Regions from separate parts of the Streptomyces sp. NPDC053432 genome, predicted to be linked through region 2. Evidence: riboswitches for the same ligand, from Rfam matches in the RefSeq annotation. Region 2 holds a riboswitch; the other holds the start of a gene.
What was found. A riboswitch is a leader RNA that binds a small molecule or an ion and turns the genes downstream of it on or off. The one in region 2 is predicted to bind glycine.

Region 1: another riboswitch for glycine. It lies ahead of gcvT (glycine cleavage system aminomethyltransferase GcvT); the one in region 2 lies ahead of gcvP (aminomethyl-transferring glycine dehydrogenase).

What each region holds. Positions count from the first base shown of each region.
Region 1 covers NZ_JBVJKF010000005.1:263,188-266,588, reverse strand. Annotated here, with positions in the region: gene glyA (serine hydroxymethyltransferase) at 1-313, opposite strand, end outside; gene gcvH (glycine cleavage system protein GcvH) at 329-709, opposite strand; gene gcvT (glycine cleavage system aminomethyltransferase GcvT) at 812-1,927, opposite strand; glycine riboswitch at 2,085-2,188, opposite strand; gene ACZ6Y1_RS11580 (AAA family ATPase) at 2,435-3,121, shown strand; gene ACZ6Y1_RS11575 (enhanced serine sensitivity protein SseB) at 3,313-3,401, shown strand, end outside.
Region 2 covers NZ_JBVJKF010000013.1:205,976-209,376, forward strand. Annotated here, with positions in the region: gene gcvP (aminomethyl-transferring glycine dehydrogenase) at 1-1,780, opposite strand, end outside; glycine riboswitch at 1,976-2,074, opposite strand; gene ACZ6Y1_RS22725 (PRC-barrel domain-containing protein) at 2,187-2,552, shown strand; gene ACZ6Y1_RS22730 (DNA polymerase IV) at 3,351-3,401, opposite strand, start outside.

The sequences.
Region 1 (3,401 bases), on a different contig from region 2:
CGGCGGCGTTGGCCTGCGCACCGGAGTGCGGCTGGACGTTCGCGGCCTCGGCACCGAAGAGCGCCTTGATCCGGTCGATCGCGATCTGCTCGACGACGTCGACGTGCTCGCAGCCGCCGTAGTAGCGGCGGCCGGGGTAGCCCTCGGCGTACTTGTTGGTGAGGACGGAGCCCTGGGCCTCCATGACGGCGACCGGAGCGAAGTTCTCCGACGCGATCATTTCCAGGGTCGACTGCTGGCGCAGGAGCTCGGCGTCGACGGCTGCGGCGACGTCGGGGTCGAGTTCGTGAAGAGGGGTGTTCAGTACGGACATCAGGATCCCCTGGGGTCAGTTACCGGCGGTGAGGGAGGCGTACTCCTCGGCGGAGAGCACGTCCTTGGGCTCCTCCGAGATGCGCACCTTGAACAGCCAGCCGCCCTCGAAGGGGGCGGAGTTCACCAGCGACGGGTCGTCGACGACGTCCTGGTTGGCCTCGACGACCTCGCCGGAGACGGGGGAGTACAGGTCGCTGACCGACTTCGTCGACTCGAGCTCGCCACAGGTCTCGCCCTCGGTGACGGTGTCGCCGACCTCGGGGAGCTGGGCGTAGACGACGTCACCGAGCGCGTTGGCGGCGAACTCGGTGATGCCGACCGTCGCGACGCCGTCAACGACGTCCGACAGCCACTCGTGCTCCTTGGTGTAACGCAGCTGCTGGGGGGTGCTCATGACCTGATTCTCCTGGATGCGCGGGGGTGGGAACGAACGGTGGTCTGGGGTACTGCGACATCGCCGCACGGGGCACCCGGGCGGCAGGCCGGACTACAAGGACTACTTCTGCCGCTTGTAGAACGGCAGAGCGACGACCTCGTACGGCTCATGCGTACCGCGAATGTCGACGCCGACGCCGGAGGTGCCGGGCGCGGCGTGTGCCGCGTCGACGTACGCCATGGCGATCGGCTTGCCCAGGGTCGGGGACGGGGCGCCGGAGGTGACCTCGCCGATCACCTGGCCGTCGGCGACGACGGGGAAGCCGGCGCGCGGGACGCGGCGGCCCTCGGCGACCAGGCCGACCAGCTTGCGCGGCGGGTTCGTGGCGGCGCGCTCGGCGGCGGCCTCCAGGGCGGCGCGGCCGACGAAGTCGACCTCCTTCTCGAACTTCACGACCCGGCCCAGACCCGCGTCGAACGGGGTCAGCGAGGTGGTCAGCTCGTGCCCGTACAGCGGCATGCCCGCCTCCAGGCGCAGGGTGTCGCGGCAGGACAGGCCGGCCGGGACCAGGCCGACGCCCTCGCCGGCCTTGGTCAGCGCCTGCCACAGCTCCACGGCGTGCTCGGGGGAGACGAACAGCTCGAAGCCGTCCTCGCCCGTGTAGCCCGTACGCGCGATCAGCGCGGGCACACCGGCCACGGTGCCCGGCAGGCCGGCGTAGTACTTCAGCCCGTCCAGGTCGGCGTCGGTGAGGGAGGCGAGGATGCCGGGGGACTCCGGGCCCTGCACCGCGATCAGCGCGTAGGCGTCGCGGTCGTCGCGGACCTCGGTGTCGAAGCCGGCGGCGCGCTCGGTGAGCGCGTCCAGCACCACCTGGGCGTTGGAGGCGTTCGCGACGACCATGTACTCGGTCTCGCCGAGGCGGTAGACGATCAGGTCGTCGACGATGCCGCCGTCTTCCTGGCAGATGTGCGTGTAACGGGCGCGGCCGACGCCGACGGTGGAGATGTTGCCGACCAGCGCGTAGTCCAGGGCCTTGACGGCCTCCGGCCCGGTCAGGGTGATCTCGCCCATGTGGGAGAGGTCGAAGAGACCGGCCTTGGTGCGGACGGCGTTGTGCTCGTCGCGCTCGCTGGCGTACCGCAGGGGCATGTCCCAGCCCGCGAAGTCGGTCATGGTCGCACCGAGGGAACGGTGCAGCGCATCGAGGGCGGTCAGGCGGGGGGCAGTGCTCATGGGTGTGGCTCCCGGGTCCCAGGGCATGACATGACGAGGAGGTGTCCTCCCCATCTGTCATCGGAACCTGAGAGGTTCGCCGAGAGTGCCTGACGGGTCAGGATCTCCGGCTTGCACCTTGGGTGGAGCTGACGGACAGCTCGCTTTTCAGATCTGCCTCATCCACGCGGTACGGGGCCTGAGAGATTCAAGGGAGGTTCTTGCTCCTTCGGCGCCCGGGCACCGCCTCGCGGCGTGCCGGGACTCTCCCGCGCGGATTCAAGCGGCCGGTATGCAGTTGGTGATGCGGGGGTGATGCGGTTTGGTCCAGATGGCGCACATCATTGCACGCCGTGGTGGTGATCGGGCGGGCGGGCCCGAAAGATCGTGCGGTTGTCCAGGGGGTGGACGGGACGGGGACCGGAACCCCGCGCGGGACCCGGACCGGAACCGAAGCCGCCGGATTACCGTCTTTTTACACTCAGTGGGCAAGGGTCCCGGTGACCCGATTCGGGGGAGGCGAACACTGTGCGCAGATTCGTAGGCGTGGCGGCGGCCACGGGGGCCGTGGGCGCGGTCCCGGCGCAGCGGACCGGTGCGGCGGTCCATGCGTACGGCCACGGGGCCGGGTCCGTACGGGACCTGCGCGGACCGGGGGTGCGGGGGCCGCAGCGGCTGCGCTTCACCACGGGCGACATCGTGGTCGTGTCCGGCCTGCCGGGCGGCGGCAAGAGCACGCTGATCAAGCGGGCGGCGGCCGAGGGCGGCGCGGAGGGATGCGCCGTCGACTCCCAGGACACCCGCGAGCGCTGGGAGCGCCGGATGCCGGGGGCGCTGCCGTACGCGGTGTACCGGCCGCTGGTGCGGGCCGCGCACTACTGGGGGCTGTGGCGGCACCTGCGCTCCGGGCGCTCCGTCGTCGTCCACGACTGCGGTACCCAGAGCTGGGTGCGGGCGCTGCTCGCGGCGTCGGCGCGACGGCGGGGGCGCGCGCTGCACCTGCTCCTGCTGGACACCAGCCCCGAGGAGGCGCTGGCCGGGCAGGCCGCGCGGGGGCGGGCGGTGTCGGCGTACGCCTTCGCCCGTCACCGGGGCGCGGTGGGGCGCCTCCTACGCGACGCGGAAGCGGGCCGCCCGCCGGCGGGGTGCGCCTCGGCCACCCTCCTGGACCGCCGATCCGCCGCCGCGGTGACCCGCATCGTGTTCCACCCGTAGCCGCGGGGTGCGGCGCCGCCGCGGGGGCTCCGCCCCGAACCAGCCCCTCCGGCGATCGAGGAGCGGGGTACGCGGGGCGGAGCCCCGGGAGCGGCGCGGCGCGTTCCGTACAACCGAACCCCGGCGGAGGCCTGTCGGCGGGGGCCGGTACCCTGCGGGGCGACAACTCGCGGGATCACGGAGGCACGTACATGCACAGCGGCGGCGGCTGGCCGGGCAATGAGCTGGAGCAGGTGCTCGGGGCGGCACTCGGGCAGCCGGACGCCGGCGGCCGGATCCT
Region 2 (3,401 bases):
CGTCGCCGTTCGCGCGGTGGTACGCGCGGACGGCCAGGAGACCGGCGAGCTCACCCTGCGAGCCGGCGTTCGGCTGGATGGAGACCTTGTCGTAGCCGGTGACCTCGCAGAGACGTTCCTCCAGCTCGTTGATGAGCGTGAGGTAGCCCTCGGCCTGCTCCACCGGGGCGAAGGGGTGCAGCTGGCCGAACTCGGGCCAGGTCACCGGTTCCATCTCGGTGGTCGCGTTGAGCTTCATGGTGCAGGAGCCCAGCGGGATCATGCCGCGGTCCAGCGCGTAGTCCTTGTCCGAGAGCTTGCGCAGGTAGCGCAGCATCGCGGTCTCGGAGCGGTGCTGGTGGAAGACGGGGTGCGTCAGGTAGGCGTCCGAGCGCAGCAGGCCCTCGGGGAGGGTGTCCTCGGTGGTCGCGTCGAGCGCCTCGATGTCGGCGCTGACGCCGAAGGCGGCCCAGACGGCCTCGATGTCGGCGCGCAGGGTGGTCTCGTCGCAGGAGACGGAGACGTGGTCGGCGTCGGCCTGGTGCAGGTTGACCCCGCCCTCGCGGGCGGCGGCGGCGACCTCGGCGGCCCGGCCCGGGACGCGGGCGGTGATCGTGTCGAAGTACGCGCCGTGCACGATCTCCACGCCGCCGCCCGTCAGACCCGCGGCGAGCAGGGCCGCGTAGCGGTGGGTGCGGCGGGCGATCGTCCGCAGGCCGTCGGGGCCGTGGTAGACGGCGTACATGGCGGCCATGACGGCGAGCAGCACCTGCGCGGTGCAGATGTTGCTGGTGGCCTTCTCGCGGCGGATGTGCTGCTCGCGGGTCTGCAGCGCCAGGCGGTACGCCTTGTTGCCGTCCGCGTCCACGGAGACGCCGACGAGGCGGCCCGGCAGGGAGCGGGCGTGCTTGGCCTGGACGGCCATGTAGCCGGCGTGCGGTCCGCCGAAGCCCATGGGGACGCCGAAGCGCTGCGTGGTGCCGACGGCGATGTCCGCGCCCAGCTCGCCCGGGGAGGTCAGCAGGGTCAGGGCGAGCAGGTCGGCGGAGACGGTGACGATCGCGCCGAGCTCGTGCGCCTGGTCGATGACCGGCTTGATCTCCCGTACGGCGCCGGAGGCACCCGGGTACTGGAGCAGCACGCCGAAGACGCCGCGCTCGGCGATCTCGGCGGGGATGCCGTTCGAGAGGTCCGCGACGACGACCTCGACGCCCGTCGGCTCGGCGCGGGTCTCGATCACCGCGATGGTCTGCGGCAGGGCGTCGGCGTCGATGAGGAAGACGCCGTCCTTGGCCTTGCCCACGCGGCGGGACAGCGACATGGCCTCGGCGGCCGCGGTGCCCTCGTCGAGCAGCGAGGCGCCGGAGGTCGGCAGGCCGGTGAGGTCCGCGACGAGGGTCTGGAAGTTCAGGAGCGCTTCGAGGCGGCCCTGGGAGATCTCCGGCTGGTACGGCGTGTATGCCGTGTACCAGGCCGGGTTCTCCATGACGTTGCGGAGGATCACCGGCGGGGTGAAGGTCCCGTAGTAGCCGAGACCGATCATGGAGGAGAGGACCTGGTTGCGGTCGGCGAGCGAACGCAGCTCGGCCAGCACCTCGGCCTCGGTCCGCGCCTCGGGCAGGTTCAGCGCCTCAGCGGTCTTGATCACATCCGGAACCGCGGCGGCGGTCAGTTCGTCCAGCGAGCCGTAGCCCACCTGAGCGAGCATCTTCGCCTGCGCCTCGGCGTCCGGGCCGATGTGGCGCTGCTCGAAGGGGATGCCTCGCTCCAGCTGGGAGAGCGGAATGCGGTTGGCGGTCATGTACGGAGGCCTCCTGGTCGTACGACCTGCGAGGGGCACCACGGCGCGGGCACCCGGACGGCCTCCCCCTCTGTCATCTCAACCTGAGAGTTTCACCGGTCGCTGGAGGGTCGCTCGAGCCACCGGCTTTCACCGTCGGTGAGGAGGGGAACCGGCACTGCGCGCCCGGTACCCGCCCCTGCTTTCCAGAGTGGCCTCGTCCGTGCGGTACGTATGCCTGAGAGATTCCGGGGAGGATTTGCTCCTTCGGCGCCTCCGTCGTTCTCACTCGGAGGACTCTCCCGCACAGGGTCGACAGCCGATACCCAGCCTACCAGCGCGGATCCGGACCCTCCCCGAGTGGCCTCTTCTTGGGATATGCACTTCTGTAGTCATTACGGAGGAGTTGCGACCATTTGGAGGGACCGTGCAGACCGACATCGATCCGCGCAGCCTGATCGGCCGCAAGGCGTTCGACCGCAATGGCACGAAGATCGGCACCGTGGACGAGGTCTACCTCGACGATGCCACGGGCGTCCCGGAATGGGCCGCCGTCCGTACGGGCCTGTTCAGCCGGGACGCGTTCGTTCCGCTGGAACCGAGCGAGCTGGTGGACGACGCCCTGCGGGTGCCGTTCGACCGCTCCCTGATCAAGGACGCCCCCGACTTCGGCGTGGGCCGCCATCTCTCCCCCGAACAGGAACTCCAGCTCTACCACCACTACGGCCTGGACGTGACGCTTCCGACGGACTTCCACCACGACTTCGGCCACCTGGCGAACGACGACGACTGACCCCACCCCGCGCCGCCGCCCCGCGCTGTGGGCGGCGGCCGTGTGCGCCACGCCGCGCGGTCCGGGCCCCCGCCGCAAAGCCCGGCGGGGCCGGGGCACACGCGCCTCAAGCGCCCGCGTCCCACGCAGCCCAGCGCCGCCCAGACGGCCCGGGCCGACCGCACGCAGCAAGGAGGGCAGGCCCGCCTGCCCCCGCCGCAGCCGAGCCCCCACAGGGCACCGGCCCCCGGACCCTCACCCGCCCCGCGTCCGACGCTGCCCGAGCCAGGCCGTGCCCGGGTCGCGTGCGCCCGGACCCTCAGCCGCCCGCGTCCGGCGCTGCCGAGCCAGGCCGTGCCCGGGACGCGCCAACCGGGCTCCACGGGACGGGGCCGCCGGGCCGACCGGACCCGGCACCAGGCCCCCCGAACCCGCCCCCTCGCCCCGCAAGGCACCGCCTGCGACCGTCAGCGGCCCGTGTCCGGCCGTCGGTCGCGCCGCACCAGGCGCGGCACCCGAGCGCGTTCCGGGCCAGCCGCTGCCGAGCCCCGCAGGACACTGGCAGACGGGCCGTTCCGCCTGTGTCGGGCGCGGCCCGCGCCCAGCCGTGCGCGCCGCGCCGTACCGGCTCCAGGGACGCGGCCGGGCGTGGCACCGACCGCAGTCCCCCCGGGTCTGCGGTCCCCAACCCCGGCCGAGCCCCGCCAGGCGGCGCGGACCGGTCCGGCCGTGCAGCCGGCCGGACCCGGTGCCGGGCCGCCCCGGGGCCACCCGCTGCCCCGCTGCGCAGAGCCCCGCAGGGCACTGGTACGCGGGCCGTCAGGCGTCCTCGGCGCCCGTGTCCGGTGATCCCACCAGGGGCAGGGGGTC